2 regions of the Streptomyces sp. NPDC005808 genome follow, and region 2 is predicted to be linked to the other one. Evidence: riboswitches for the same ligand, from Rfam matches in the RefSeq annotation. Region 2 holds a riboswitch; the other holds the start of a gene.

Region 1 (7,710 bases), on a different contig from region 2:
ATCTCGACATGGATGCCTTCTTCGCCTCGGCGGAGCAGGCATCCAAGCCGAGCCTGCGCGGGAAAGCGGTCGTCGTGGGCGGGCTCGGACCACGTGGAGTCGTCGCCACCTGCTCGTACGAGGCGCGGGTCTTCGGGGTGCACTCGGCGATGCCCATGGCCCAGGCACGCCGGCTCGCGCCGAACGCCGCGTATCTCGTGCCGCGCTTCGGGATCTATCGGGAGGTCAGCGAGCAGGTGATGGGGCTGTTGCGGGCCCTGTCGCCGCTGGTGGAGCCGCTGAGCCTGGACGAGGCGTTCGTCGATCTGGAGGCAGGGGGAGCGGCCTGGGACGGGGTGTCGGCGCGGCTTACCGGGGAGAAGCTGCGCGCGGACATCCGGGCTGTCACGGGGCTCACCGGATCGGTGGGGCTCGCGGCGTCCAAGATGCTCGCGAAGATCGCCTCGGAGCAGGCCAAGCCCGACGGTCTGGTGCTGATAGAGCCGGGGACCGAGCGTGCGCTGCTGGGGCCCATGTCGGTGCGGACGCTGCCGGGCGTGGGGCCGGCGACGGGTGATCATCTGCGGCGGGCCGGCATCACCACCGTCGAGGAACTTGCCGAGGCCGGCGAGGACGAGCTCGTACGGCTGCTGGGGAAGTCCCACGGGCACGCGCTGTACGCGATGGCGCTGGCGCACGACGACCGGCCCGTGGTCGCCGAGCGGGAGACCAAGTCGGTCTCCGTCGAGGACACGTACGACGTGGACATCCATGACCGGGTGCGGGTCGGTCTGGAGGTACAGCGGCTCGCCGACCGGTGTGTGAGGCGGTTGCGTGATGCCGGGCTGTCGGGGCGCACCATCGTCCTGAAGGTGCGCAGGTACGACTTCTCCACCCTGACCCGGTCCGAGACGCTACGGGGGCCCACGGACGACCTCGGGGTGGTGCGGGAGGCGGCCGCGCGGCTTCTTGAGTCGGTGGACACGACCGGTGGCGTACGGCTGCTCGGCGTGGGTGTCTCAGGGCTGGCGGACTACACGCAGGAGGACCTGTTCGCGCAGGCGCAGGCCGCCGCGGGGGAGCTTGCGGCGCAGGAGCACATCGAGGAGGAGGTGGCGGAAGGGTCCGCCGAGGAGCCAGTGCCGCCGGCCGAGCGGCGATGGCCCGCGGGGCACGATGTGCGGCACGCCGAGCTCGGGCACGGGTGGGTGCAGGGCAGCGGGCTCGGGCGGGTCACCGTTCGGTTCGAGACGCCGTACTCCGGGCCCGGGCGGGTACGGACGTTCCGGACCGACGATCCGGAGCTGGAGCCGGCGGAGCCGTTGCCCTTGGTGGCCCAGACCGTTGGTCATCCCCGTGAGGGTTGAGCTGCGGGCCTCACTGCGGACGGGGGTGTAGTTCCCGCGTGGCTGGGTGGCAGTCGCGCGATGCCTTTTGGCGCGGCTTCAGGCTTCGTCAGGGCCCGCCAGGCGGCCGAAGTCGCGATCCGGTGAGGGAGGCGGGGATGTCAGGTCGAGGCCGTAGTGGTGGTAGAGCTGGAGTTCCTGTTCGGGGGAGAGGTGGCGGCCGACGCCGAAGTCGGGCGCGTCCTTGATCAGCGCTCGCTCGAAGGGGATGCGCAGAGTGCCTTCGACGAGTTCGCTGGGTTCCAGGGGCACGAAGGCGTCCCTGCTGAACAGTCCCGTGCGTATGGCTGCCCACTCCGGGATCCCGGTCGCGTCGTCGAGGTAGACCTCGTCGATCGTGCCGATCTTGGCTCCGTTGCGGTCGAATGCCTTGCGGCCGATCAAGTTGCGCGGATCGATGTCGGTCTGCACGGTGCCCTCCGATTGGTCGCAACTCATCCGTAAGCACTACAAAAGAGCAGATTCAGGCAGGTGGCCACTCGAAGGCTCGGGTGTTGTCCGCGCTGGTAGGCTGGCAAACGGCTGCTGACCCTGTGCGGGAGAGTCCTCCGGACACCATCGGAGGCGCCGAAGGAGCAAATCCTCCCCGGAATCTCTCAGGCCCACGTACCGCACGGACGAGGTCACTCTGGAAAGCAGAGCGGGTGCCGATGGGCGCTCGCTCTCACCGACGGTGAAAATCGGGTCGCAGCGGGCGGGCGGTCCGGTGAAGCTCTCAGGTTGAGATGACAGAGGGGGAGGCCGTCGGGGTACCCGTGCCGGGGTGCCCCTCGAAGGTCGCGTCAGACCAGGAGGCCTCCGCAATGACCGCCCCTCGCATTCCACTCTCCGAGCTCGAACAGGGAATCCCCTTCGAGCAGCGCCACATCGGGCCCGACAACGAAGCCCGGGCCAAGATGCTCGCGCAGGTCGGATACGGCTCGCTCGACGAGCTCACCGCCATCGCGGTGCCGGACGTGATCAAGAACGCCGGGGCGCTGGAGCTGCCGGGCGCGCGCACCGAGGCCGAGGTGCTGGCCGAGCTGCGCACCCTCGCGGACCGTAACCAGGTGCTCGACTCGATGATCGGGCTCGGCTACTACGGGACCTTCACTCCGCCGGTGATCCTTCGGAACGTCATGGAGAGCCCGGCCTGGTACACGGCGTACACGCCGTATCAGCCGGAGATCTCGCAGGGCCGCCTCGAAGCGCTGCTGAACTTCCAGACCGTCGTCGCCGAACTGACCGGGCTACCGACGTCCGGTGCCTCGCTGCTCGACGAGAGCACCGCGGCCGCCGAGGCGATGGCGCTGTCCCGGCGCATGGGCAAGAACAAGAAGGGTCTCTTCCTGGTCGACGCGGACGCGCTGCCGCAGACCGTCGCCGTCATCCGGACCCGCGCCGAGCCGACCGGCGTCGAGGTCGTCGTCGCCGACCTGAGCGCGGGCATCCCCGCCGAGATCGCCGCGCGTGAGATCAACGGCGTGCTGATCCAGTACCCGGGCGCCTCCGGTGCCGTACGCGACATCAAGCCGCTTGTCGAGCAGGCTCACGAGCTGGGAGCGGTCGTCACCGTCGCCGCCGATCTGCTCGCGCTGACTTTGCTGACCTCGCCCGGTGAGCTGGACGCGGACATCGCGGTCGGTACGACGCAGCGGTTCGGGGTGCCGATGGCCTTCGGTGGTCCGCACGCCGGGTACATGGCGGTGCGCGAGAAGTTCGCACGCAGTCTGCCGGGTCGGCTGGTCGGGGTGTCCGTCGACGCGGACGGGCACAAGGCGTATCGCCTGGCCCTGCAGACACGGGAGCAGCACATCCGTCGGGAGAAGGCGACAAGCAACATCTGTACGGCTCAGGTGCTGCTCGCCGTGATGGCCGGCATGTACGCCGTCTATCACGGTCCCGAGGGGCTGAAGACGATCGCTCGGCGTACGCACCGGTACGCGACGATCCTCGCCGAGGGGCTGAAGGCGGGCGGAGTCGAGGTCGTCCACGGCGCCTACTTCGACACGCTGACCGTGCGCGTCCAGGGCCGGGCCGCCGAGATCGTGGCGGCCGCGCGTGACCAGGGGGTCAACCTGCACCTCGTCGACGCCGACCAGGTGTCGATCTCGTGCGACGAGACCACCACGCGCAGGCAACTGGCCGCCGTATGGACCGCGTTCGGTGTCGAGGGCGATGTCGAGGCGCTGGACTCGACCGCCGAGGACACTCTTCCGTCCGCGCTGCTGCGCACCGACGAGTACCTCGCGCACCCGGTGTTCCACCAGTACCGCTCCGAGACGGCGATGCTTCGCTACCTGCGCAAGCTGTCCGACCGTGACTACGCGCTGGACCGCGGCATGATCCCGCTGGGCTCCTGCACGATGAAGCTCAACGCGACGACGGAGATGGAGCCGGTCACCTGGCCCGAGTTCGGGCAGTTGCACCCCTTCGCGCCCGCCGAGCAGGCACAGGGTTACCTCACGCTCATCCACGAGCTGGAGGAGCGGCTCGCCGAGGTCACCGGTTACGACAAGGTGTCGCTGCAGCCCAACGCCGGTTCACAGGGCGAGCTGGCCGGTCTGCTCGCCGTACGCGGATACCACCGCGCGAACGGCGATGAGCAGCGCACCGTGTGCCTGATCCCGTCCTCCGCGCACGGCACGAACGCGGCGAGCGCCGTGATGGCCGGCATGAAGGTCGTCGTCGTGAAGACGGCGGACGACGGCGAGATCGACGTCGAGGATCTGCGGGCCAAGATCGAGCAGCACCGCGACGAGCTGTCCGTGCTGATGATCACGTACCCCTCGACGCATGGCGTCTTCGAGGAGCATGTCGCCGACATCTGTGCCCAGGTGCACGAGGCCGGCGGCCAGGTGTATGTGGACGGTGCCAACCTCAACGCCCTTGTGGGACTTGCCAAGCCGGGGCACTTCGGCGGTGACGTCTCGCACCTCAACCTGCACAAGACGTTCTGCATCCCGCACGGCGGCGGCGGCCCCGGCGTCGGTCCGGTCGGAGTGCGCGCGCACCTGGCGCCGTATCTGCCCAACCACCCCTTGCAGCCGGCGGCCGGTCCCGCGACCGGTGTCGGCCCGATCTCGGCCGCTCCGTGGGGTTCCGCAGGCATCCTGCCGATCTCGTGGGCGTACGTCCGCCTCATGGGCGGCGAGGGGCTGAAGCGTGCCACGCAGGTGGCCGTGCTGTCCGCGAACTACATCGCCAAGCGCCTCGAACCGCACTACCCGGTGCTGTACACCGGTCCTGGCGGGCTCGTCGCGCACGAGTGCATCATCGACCTGCGACCGCTGACCAAGGCGACCGGTGTGAGCGTCGATGACATCGCCAAGCGCCTGATCGACTACGGGTTCCATGCGCCGACGATGTCGTTCCCGGTGGCCGGCACGCTGATGATCGAGCCGACCGAGTCGGAGGACCTGGTCGAGCTGGACCGCTTCTGCGAGGCGATGATCGCCATCCGTGCGGAGATCGAGAAGGTCGGCTCGGGCGATTGGGCGGTGGACGACAACCCCTTGCGCAACGCTCCGCACACGGCTGCCTCGCTCGGCGGGGAGTGGGAGCACGGCTACGGCCGCGAGGAGGCCGTCTTCCCGGCCGGTGTCTCGGTCGCGGACAAGTACTGGCCGCCGGTCCGCCGGATCGACCAGGCGTACGGCGACCGGAACCTCGTCTGCTCCTGCCCGCCGCTGGATGCCTACGAGGACTGATCTGCGTTCGGGACCTGGATGTCCATGAGGATTGATCAGCGCTGGGGACTTGGATGTCCACGAGGGTTGACCAGACCTGGGTACCTGGATGTCTACGAGGGTCGTTCAGCGCTGGGGACCTGGACGCCTACGGGGAGTAATCGCCGTCGGACACGCGTCGGGGCCGGTTCGGAGAATACGTCTCCGGTCCGGCCCCTCTATGTTCTGGGCGGTGCCGCAGCCACCCGCCTGTGCGGTTCAGGCCGCCGTCATCACGTACTCGCTGCCCAGCGGGCGGTGCGGGGCGATGATCTGGCCGTCCGGCAGGAGCTCACCTGTGTCCTCGAAGAGCAGAACGCCATTGCACAGCAGGCTCCATCCCTGCTCCGGGTGGTGCGCCACAAGGCGGGCGGACTCCCGGTCGGCGGATTCGGCTGTCGGGCACGGCGACTTGTGCTGGCACATTGGTGGGATCTTTCGCTGGGTTGAGAGGTCAGTGATGGCTGTGGTGTCTGTCCCGCGGCTCGATGTGGTCATGGCCGCCCCCCGTTGATGTGTGGTTTGGAACCCAGTGTTGCCCTACGGGCGTCAATCCGCAGGGATTTCGCGGCAGCGCTCCTCACAGGTTGATGACGCATCACCCGTGCGGGCGGTTCATTCCAACTGTGCAGTCTTTTCGGGTGGTTCGCGGTGGCCGAATAGGGCTAGCCCGGGTGGGCGCGGGGCGCTTTTTCCCTCGTACGAGCGGTGTGGGGCCCGAACGAGCGATGTGCCCCGCTGCCAAGAGGACGGCGGCGGGGCACGAATGTTGATGTGGTTGCTTGTGCTACGCGGGGGAACTGAGCAGAGGCGCGGGAGTGAGTCGGTGGGTGAGGACCGGCAGGAGCTCGGCTACGCGGTGCGGGCGGTGTGCCGCGATGCCGGGTGGGGCCGGTGCCAGCGGGACCAGGATGTCGGTGGCGGCGGGGTGGCCCGCGGCGCCGTCCGCGGTGGTGTCGCCGTGCAGCCAGAGCGTGAGCATGTACAGCTCCGGCACGGAGAGCAGACGTGCCTGGTAGGACTGTTTCATGATCTCGGCCTGGCGCAGCGCGCGTTCCGTGGCGGCGATGTACGGGCCCTCGAAGAAGCGTGAGAAGGCCCAGCCGTCGGGGGTCAGCATGGTGTCGGCTGCGGCGACCATGCGGTCGCCGCAGCGGATCAGGAAGCGCCACCCGGTGAGCCGGGTGGCGGACGTGCCCGCTGGTGCGATGCGGTCCAGGATGTGCACAGGGAGTGGGAGTTCGGGTGTGACGGGTCCCTGAGCCATGCGGAGGGACGGCGTACGCGCCTCCCGGACGGCGGTGGGGGAACCGAGTGCCGTGAGGACGGAGCGCAGGGCTGGCGCGGGAGCCGGGGGTAGGTGCAGCGGCATGATGGGTCGCCTCTCGTTCGACAGGCACGGTGGCGCGAGGGAGGGGGCGGACGGCGTTGTCAGCTCTCGGGGCCGAAGGGGCGAGGGATCTGGATCCGCCGACAATGTGTCGCCTGCCGCGTGGCACCTGGACAGCAGGACCTAGGACCGCGAGCGCCAACTCTCTGCCTCGTGCGCGAAGTTTATACGAGACGTGTTCGCGCGGTGTTTCGTCTAGTCGCCCCACACATGAAGAGCAAGACACTATTCGGTCGTCGAAACGAGAGGTTTATCCTGGTTCTGCGGGAAAGCGTGGCGATGACCTCGGAATACTTCGGCGGAGCGGTCGGCCGATTCTCATCGGCGTTTTTCACGAGATCGCGTCCGAACGAAACCCGGGCACTGGTTCATGCCTGCTGAATGTGCCTGTGGGTACTCGAGACCAGAGTAGCGGGCAGCGGGTGCCCACAGGACGTTATCGATCGCGTTGCCTGGGCATTATCCCCGGTGACCCGGGGACGCCAGAGGCCGGAGCAGCGGCCTGCCCATCTGAGGAAGGACGCTTCGATGGGAGAGAAGGTCGAGGCAGGGCTGTACGACCTGTCCGATCGCCGGCACTACCGCGACAAGCTCCGGCAGTGTCTGACGGGGCTTGCGCGGTTGCTGGCGGAGGAGCGGTTCGATCGCCCGAAGAACCTCATGGGCCTGGAGATCGAGTTGAATCTCGCAGGGGCCGACGGCACGCCGAGAATGATGAACGCGCAAGTACTCGAAAGGATAGCGAGCCGCGATTTCCAAACAGAACTCGCCATGTTCAACCTGGAAGTCAACATAGCCCCACACAGATTGTGTGGCCGAGTATTCGACCAGCTGGCCGAGGAGCTGCGTACCTCTCTCGCATACGCCCACAGGAAGGCCAAGGAGGTCGACGCCGGAATCGTGATGATCGGCATTCTGCCGACCCTCGCCCAGGACGACCTGGTCTCCTCGAACCTCTCGGACGTCGACCGCTACACCCTGCTCAACGATCAGATAGTCGCCGCCCGAGGCGAGGATTTCACGCTCGACATCGAGGGGGTGGAGCGCCTCGTCTGCACGTCGAAGTCCATTGCGCCCGAAGCGGCCTGCACCTCGGTGCAGTTGCACCTCCAGGTCACCCCGGGGCGGTTCGCCGATGTGTGGAACGCCGCGCAGGCGGTCGCCGCGGCCCAGGTCGCGGTCGGTGCCAACTCGCCCTTCCTCTTCGGCCACGAGCTGTGGAGCGAGT
Region 2 (7,710 bases):
GCACAGCTCGGCGACCGCGAGGGGCGGCAGCGGCAGGCCGACCACACCATCCGGGTTGATCACGATGCCGGCCTGCGGGGGCAGCCCGCGGGCGAACTCGACGGCGGGCGCGATCGTGTACGACATGTGCCCGCCGGTGACCTGGCGGAACTGCTCCTCCGAGCTGAAGACAGGGACGTACGCCTGACCCGCGATCTCCAGCGTGGGCAGGTCGAGCGGGCCGCTGTGCGGGCCGCCGCCGTTCGGCAGCGGGACCCAGACGAAGCTGCGGCCCAGCACCTCGACGATGCGGGCACCCGACGAGGGCCCGGCGGGCACGCCGAGGGATGCGGCGAGCACCTCCTCCAGCTCATTGCCCGGCCATCCGCCGTGCGGATGGGGGTGCGCCTGCGCCGGGAGGCCGGGGAAGTCGGGGAATTGCGGGAAGTCCATCTGTCTACCGCCTGCTGTGACCACTGTTCGGGTGTTCGGGTGTTCGAGCGTTCCGGCTGGCAAGGTTAGTGGGCCTGTACGTAATCTCAGCCGCTTCGGCGGTTCCCAGCCCCCTCGGGCCCCCTGCGACCGGCCTCAGCCGCCGAAATCGATCCGGCGCAGCACGTCCGCCGCGTCCCGGTCGATGAGCACCGCGGAACCGCAGCCCTCGGGCAGATCGCCCTTCTCGACGGAACGCAGCAGCCGGGCGACCGCGCCGCGATGACGCCCGAACGCGTACCGCGAAACGCCACGGCCGCGCTCGCGCTGGCCGTCGAGCGCCGTGCCCGGTGTGACGTCGAGCAGCAGCAGGTGCAGCGCGCCGCCGCGACGGCGGGCCTCGCGGGCGAGCCAGCGGCGGACCCAGGCCTGCGTACCGCAGTCGTGTACGACGACTCCGGCGCCGGAGCGCAACGCGCGGTGCAGGCCCGTGTAGTGGGCGAGGCGGACGAGGGGACGGTAGACCGCGTACGGGAGCCAGCGGGACATCCGTCCGTCCCAGCGGTCCCGGGTGTCCTGCGAGTCGACGCGCGGGCCCGAGACGGCGCGTCGCATCAGGGTCGACTTGCCGCTGCCGGGGAGTCCGGTGACCACGACGACGTCGGAGCTGCCGAAGTGCAGGCCGTGCGGGCTGTGTCCGGCACGGTCCCTCAGGTCGCGGACGACAGCCGTCGGGAGCGGGTGGTACGCCTCCCGGGCCGGGGCGCCGGGCTGCTTGGGCAGCGCTAGTCCCGCCGTCGTCGCGTACGCCGTGGTCCTGTTCACCGTGATCGTCCTCCCCATGGGTCTGGAGTCCCATCCCCGCCGAGTGTAAAGAGAAGGTAATGCGCGGTGCTTCCTGTTTCCGTAATCGGACCGCCACAGGCTGGTTACAGGTCACTGTATGACGCTGTGAATGACTGCGGGTCGCTGTTTCGGGTGTGCGAAGGTGCCCCTCCCGTGTCTGGGGGATGCGTGCAATGATGTGCGCGCCAACTGCATACCGGCCGCTTGAATCCGCGCGGGAGAGTTCCGGGACACGTCGTCCTGGGCGCCGAAGGAGCAAGTCCCTCCCTTGAATCTCTCAGGCCCCGTACCGCGCGGGCGAGGCACATCTGAAAAGCGGGCCGCCGACCAGGGGCCCCACCCAAGGTGCAAGTCATGACCACCGTTTCGCGGGGTCGTGATGAACCTCTCAGGTTCCGATGACAGATGGGGAGGAACGACCTCGCCGTCATGCCTTGGGAGCCCCACCGATGAGCAGTAACGCACCCCGTCACACCGCGCTCGATGCCCTCCATCGCTCGCTCGGCGCGACGATGACCGACTTCGCGGGCTGGGACATGCCCCTGCGCTACGGCTCCGAACGCGACGAGCACCTCGCCGTCCGTACGAAGGCCGGCCTTTTCGACCTCTCCCACATGGGGGAGATCACGGTCAGCGGGCCCCGGGCCGCCGCACTCCTCAACTACGCGCTGGTCGGCAACATCGGCTCGGTCGGCGTCGGCCGCGCCCGCTACACGATGATCTGCCGGGCGGACGGCGGCATCCTCGACGACCTGATCGTGTACCGGCTCCAGGAGCACGAGTACATGGTCGTCGCCAATGCCTCCAACGCCCAGGTGGTGCTGGACGCGCTCTTGGAGCGTGCGGCGGGCTTCGACGCCGTCGTGCGCGACGACCGTGACGCGTACGCGCTGATCGCCGTCCAGGGCCCGGAGTCCCCCGGCATCCTCAAGTCCCTCACCGACGCCGACCTCGACGGCCTGAAGTACTACGCGGGGCTGCCCGGCACGGTCGCGGGCGTTGCTGCGCTCATCGCCCGCACCGGCTACACCGGCGAGGACGGCTTCGAGCTGTTCGTCTCCCCCGGCGACGCCGAGAAGGTGTGGCAGGCGCTGACCGAGGCGGGCGCCCCGGCCGGGCTCGTGCCGTGCGGTCTGTCCTGCCGTGACACCCTGCGCCTGGAGGCGGGCATGCCGCTGTACGGGCATGAACTGAGCACCTCGCTCACCCCCTTCGACGCCGGCCTCGGCCGGGTCGTGAAGTTCGAGAAGGAGGGCGACTTCGTGGGGCGCGAGGCGCTTTCCGAGGCCGCCGCGGCGGCCCTGGAAATCCCCCCGCGGGTGCTCGTCGGCCTGATCGCCGAGGGCCGTCGTGTCCCGCGCGCGGGGTACGCCGTCGTCGCCGACGGCAAGGTCGTCGGCGAGGTCACCTCGGGCGCCCCGTCCCCGACGCTGGGCAAGCCGATCGCGATGGCCTACGTCGACGCCGCCCACTCCGCTCCGGGTACCGCCGGAGTCGGTGTGGACATCCGGGGCAGCCACGAGCCGTACGAGGTCGTGGCGCTGCCTTTCTACAAGCGCCAGAAGTGACACTGGCGCACGTGTCGGCCGAACCCGGCCGGGCGTGCCAGACATGACACCGGGCACATCCGCCCAGCTCATCACCCCTCCCCCCGTCATCAGCAGTCCCCCGCGTACAGGAGAATTCAGGCCATGAGCAACCCCCAGCAGCTGCGCTACAGCAAGGAGCACGAGTGGCTGTCGGTCGCCGAGGACGGCGTCTCGACGGTCGGCATCACCGAGTTCGCGGCCAACGCGCTCGGCGATGTCGTCTACGCCCAGCTTCCGGAGGTCGGTGACACGGTGACCGCGGGCGAGTCCTGCGGAGAGCTGGAGTCGACCAAGTCGGTGAGCGACCTGTACGCGCCGGTCACCGGCGAGGTCGTGGAGATCAACCAGGACGTGGTGGACGACCCCGCGCTGGTGAACTCGGCCCCCTTCGAGGGCGGCTGGCTGTTCAAGGTGCGTATCGCGGACGAGCCGGACGACCTGCTCTCCGCCGACGAGTACATCGCTTTCACCGCCGGCTGAGGAGTCGTACGAACATGTCTGTGCTGAACACCCCCCTCCACGAACTCGACCCCGACGTCGCCGCCGCCGTCGACGCCGAGCTGCTCCGCCAGCAGTCCACCCTCGAGATGATCGCCTCGGAGAACTTCGCTCCGGTCGCGGTCATGGAGGCCCAGGGCTCGGTCCTGACCAACAAGTACGCCGAGGGCTACCCCGGCCGCCGCTACTACGGCGGCTGTGAGCACGTCGACGTCATCGAGCAGATCGCCATCGACCGCGTCAAGGCACTCTTCGGCGCCGAACACGCCAACGTGCAGCCCCACTCGGGCGCCCAGGCCAACGCGGCGGCGATGTTCGCGCTGCTCAAGCCGGGCGACACGATCATGGGCCTGAACCTCGCGCACGGCGGGCATCTGACCCACGGCATGAAGATCAACTTCTCCGGCAAGCTCTACAACGTGGTCGCCTACCACGTGGACGACGCCACCGGCCAGGTCGACATGGCCGAGGTCGAGAAGCTCGCCAGGGAGTCCAGGCCGCAGCTGATCGTGGCGGGCTGGTCGGCGTACCCGCGTCAGCTCGACTTCGCCGAGTTCCGCCGGATCGCGGACGAGGTCGGCGCGTACCTGATGGTCGACATGGCGCACTTCGCCGGTCTGGTGGCGGCGGGCCTGCACCCCAACCCCGTGCCGCACGCCCACGTCGTCACGACCACCACCCACAAGACGCTGGGCGGCCCGCGCGGTGGCGTGATCCTTTCCACGGCCGAGCTCGCCAAGAAGATCAACTCGGCGGTCTTCCCGGGCCAGCAGGGCGGCCCGCTGGAGCACGTGATCGCCGCCAAGGCCGTCTCCTTCAAGGTCGCCGCGACGGACGACTTCAAGGAACGCCAGCAGCGGACCCTTGACGGTGCGCGGATCCTGGCGGAGCGGCTGGTCCAGGACGACGTGACGTCGGTCGGCGTCTCGGTGCTCTCCGGCGGCACCGACGTGCACCTGGTCCTGGTCGACCTGCGCAACTCCGAGCTGGACGGACAGCAGGCCGAGGACCGTCTCCACGAGGTCGGCATCACGGTCAACCGCAACGCCGTCCCGAACGACCCGCGCCCGCCGATGGTGACCTCGGGTCTCCGTATCGGTACGCCGGCCCTGGCGACCCGCGGCTTCACGACCGAGGACTTCACCGAGGTCGCGGACATCATCGCGGAAGCGCTGAAGCCGGCGTACGACGCGGACTCGCTGAAGGCCCGGGTGGCGGCCCTGACCGACAGGCACCCGCTGTACCCCGGCCTGTAGCGGTTCCCGCGTTTCCCGGGCCTCACTTTTCGATTCGCACCTTCGATTCGCCCGGAACGTACGTTTCTTCGGGCGCCGCGCACACTGGATGACAGCTGTGGGCGGCGCCCGCCCCTTGCACCACCCTGTTCTGCCTGCTTTGAGGAGTTCCCGTGGCCATCTCGGTCTTCGACCTGTTCTCGATCGGCATCGGCCCGTCCAGCTCCCACACGGTGGGCCCGATGCGCGCGGCACGCATGTTCGCCCGACGACTGCGCAACGAGGCCGTGCTGGACTCGGTGGTGTCGATACGCGCCGAGCTGTACGGCTCCCTGGGCGCGACCGGCCACGGGCACGGCACCCCCAAGGCGGTGCTGCTCGGCCTGGAGGGCGCCTCACCGCGGACGGTGGACGTGGAGGGGGCCGACGCCCGGGTCGAGGAGATCAAATCGGCGGGCCGCATCAGGCTGCTGGGCGAGCACGAGATCGACTTCTCCTTCTCCGACGACCTGATCCTGCACCGCCGCAAAACGCTGCCGTACCACGCGAACGGCATGACGGTCTTCGCGTACGGCGCCGCGGGCGAACTCGTACTGGAGAAGACGTACTACTCGGTCGGCGGCGGCTTCGTGGTCGACGACGACGCGGTGGGCGAGGACCGCATCAAGCTGGACGACACCGTCCTGAAGTACCCCTTCCGCACGGGCGACGAGCTGCTGCGACTGACCCGCGAGACGGGTCTCTCGATCTCCGCGCTGATGCTGGAGAACGAACGCGCCTGGCGGACGGAGGAGGAGATCCGCGAAGGCCTCCTCGCGATCTGGCGCGTCATGCAGGCCTGCACGGCACGCGGCATGTCCCGCGAGGGCATCCTGCCCGGCGGCCTGAAGGTCCGCCGCCGCGCCGCCGTCTCGGCCCGCCAACTTCGCGCCGAGGGCGACCCGTTGGCCCACGCGATGGAGTGGATCACCCTCTACGCGATGGCGGTGAACGAGGAGAACGCGGCGGGCGGCCGGGTCGTCACGGCCCCGACGAACGGCGCGGCCGGCATCATCCCGGCGGTCCTGCACTACTACATCAACTTCGTACCGGGCGCCGACGAGGAGGGAGTCGTACGATTCCTGCTCGCAGCCGGGGCCATCGGCATGCTCTTCAAGGAGAACGCGTCCATCTCCGGCGCCGAGGTCGGCTGCCAGGGCGAGGTCGGCTCGGCCTGCTCGATGGCCGCCGGCGCCTTCGCCGAGGTCCTCGGCGGCAGCCCCGAACAGGTGGAGAACGCCGCCGAGATCGGCATGGAGCACAACCTCGGCCTCACCTGCGACCCGGTCGGCGGCCTCGTCCAGATCCCCTGCATCGAGCGCAACGGCATGGCCGCGGTCAAGGCGGTGACCGCCGCGAAAATGGCCATGCGGGGCGACGGCTCCCACAAGGTCTCCCTCGACAAGGTCATCAAGACCATGAAGGAGACGGGCGCGGACATGAGCGTCAAGTACAAGGAGACGGCGCGGGGTGGGCTTGCGGTGAACATCATCGAGTGTTGAGGGGGTGGGGCCTGACCAGCGCGTTCGTGTCTTTCAGTGCTGTCGGGGCCTTCCCTGCTTACGCGGCGGAAATTCCCCGAAGAGTCCCCAGGAAATCCCACAGGACGGGTGCCTGACCTGGAGGTTCGCGACATCTGCGATCCCTGTTCGGCTCCGCAAGAGAGGCCACCCAGGTTGTGGGCCGTCGCGCCCGTCGGCTAACCAGTTCAACTGCCGTGGGCTCTGCTCGAACGAGTTCTCGTGACGCCTGGCTCGGGCGAGGGATTCCTCCCCCGGCCCCGACCGGAGACACACGCGGTGCCTGTTCTCGTCCCCCTCGTGACGGGCTGAACATCCGCGCTCCCCCGATCTCGTGACTGCTGGAGGGAGGGACAGCCTCCTGGGCGACGGCAGGCCCTTGTCACCGTGCGCGATGACTAGGCCGGCGGGGTGCACCGCCCCAAGGCAGGCGGTCCCTCTTTGTCTGGAATACCCCTGTGGCCGTTTCGATTACTTCCCTTGCCGCTCATCCAGATGCGGCAGCAACTTGCCGAGCTGTGCCGACAACGCTGCCTCAGTCCCCTCCGTCATACCGGATCCTGCGACCCCAACCGCCCTGTCGGACAAAGGGGTTACTGATCGACAGCTCCCCGGGTGACAAGCGCGGGTAACGCCAGACCAGGGCCCGTGATCTCGCCGCGGCGACCACCGTGGCGCGGTCTCGTCGCAGCCCCCCATGTCCGCGTTGCCCACCCCCTCGCCCACCTCCATTGTCCGGAGCGGGGCGATCGCTGTCGCGGCGGCAGTGACCATCACAAGTGCCGCTACACCGGGCACTGAAGCCCTGGTGTCGCAATGGCGGACATGCGCACACCTGTAACCGTTCGCCCCAATGATTAACGGACGACCCACAAGTAGGAAATCAGCCGTTAATGCGCTGGCTGTCTCATCCTCTCCATGCGATGTATACAGGACACAATGCGAGCGGCGGGGGTGTTCACCGCCCTCGAACGGGATGGGCTGGCTGGGGACGACGAAGTCGCCGCGCTCCCCGGCGTCGTGGGCCTGCGCCTGCGCATCGCGGCTGGTGAAGCCGGATCGCGCTGCTGCGGCTCCGCGTCCGTGGCGCTGGTCGCTGCCGCGCCCACCGACCCGTCATTGCCCGGGGCCGTGGTCGCGGCTCTGGACGGGCTGGCCGCAGGCAGCGCGGTGGCCGCCACCGCACTGGACGAACTGGTCGGCGGATGGATCGCGATGCCGGGCCGGGACGTCAAGGTGGCCGCCAGCGCCGACCTGGGGCATGACGCCGTGGTGGCCGTCGCCTTCGACGACGCCGCGGCGTTCCTGATGGCCGACCACGACGACCGCCTGGTCGTCCACACCACGGCGGTGCTCGCCGCAAGCCCGGATGCGGCAGGCGAGTCGGCAGGCCCGCCGGCCGGCTGGCAGGTCGTGGCACACCAGGTTCCTTCCGTGCCGCTGCTGATCGCAGCGCCGCACGCACACGACGGGAGCTGCGCGGCATGAGCGAGCGACTGGTACTCACCCACGGCTGTTCCCTGTCGAACCTGCCGCTGTTCGTCGCGGTGGGGGAGGGGTTGTTCGCCGACG

The links. Region 2 has a riboswitch for glycine ahead of gcvT (glycine cleavage system aminomethyltransferase GcvT). Riboswitches for the same ligand answer to the same signal wherever they lie in the genome.
Region 1: it holds a riboswitch for glycine, as region 2 does, so the genes downstream of both, gcvP (aminomethyl-transferring glycine dehydrogenase) here and gcvT (glycine cleavage system aminomethyltransferase GcvT) in region 2, are expected to answer to the same signal.

What each region holds. Positions count from the first base shown of each region.
Region 1 covers NZ_JBIAIK010000024.1:63,975-71,684, reverse strand. Annotated here, with positions in the region: gene ACFYPC_RS34960 (DNA polymerase IV) at 1-1,346, shown strand, start outside; gene ACFYPC_RS34955 (PRC-barrel domain-containing protein) at 1,425-1,796, opposite strand; glycine riboswitch at 1,912-2,007, shown strand; gene gcvP (aminomethyl-transferring glycine dehydrogenase) at 2,189-5,074, shown strand; gene ACFYPC_RS34945 (DUF5999 family protein) at 5,312-5,518, opposite strand; gene ACFYPC_RS34940 (hypothetical protein) at 5,880-6,464, opposite strand; gene ACFYPC_RS34935 (glutamate--cysteine ligase) at 7,011-7,710, shown strand, end outside.
Region 2 covers NZ_JBIAIK010000019.1:88,014-95,723, forward strand. Annotated here, with positions in the region: gene ACFYPC_RS32350 (enhanced serine sensitivity protein SseB) at 1-432, opposite strand, end outside; gene ACFYPC_RS32355 (AAA family ATPase) at 568-1,242, opposite strand; glycine riboswitch at 1,463-1,559, shown strand; gene gcvT (glycine cleavage system aminomethyltransferase GcvT) at 1,707-2,825, shown strand; gene gcvH (glycine cleavage system protein GcvH) at 2,949-3,326, shown strand; gene glyA (serine hydroxymethyltransferase) at 3,341-4,600, shown strand; gene ACFYPC_RS32375 (L-serine ammonia-lyase) at 4,753-6,120, shown strand; gene ACFYPC_RS32380 (hypothetical protein) at 7,057-7,626, shown strand; gene ACFYPC_RS32385 (ABC transporter substrate-binding protein) at 7,623-7,710, shown strand, end outside.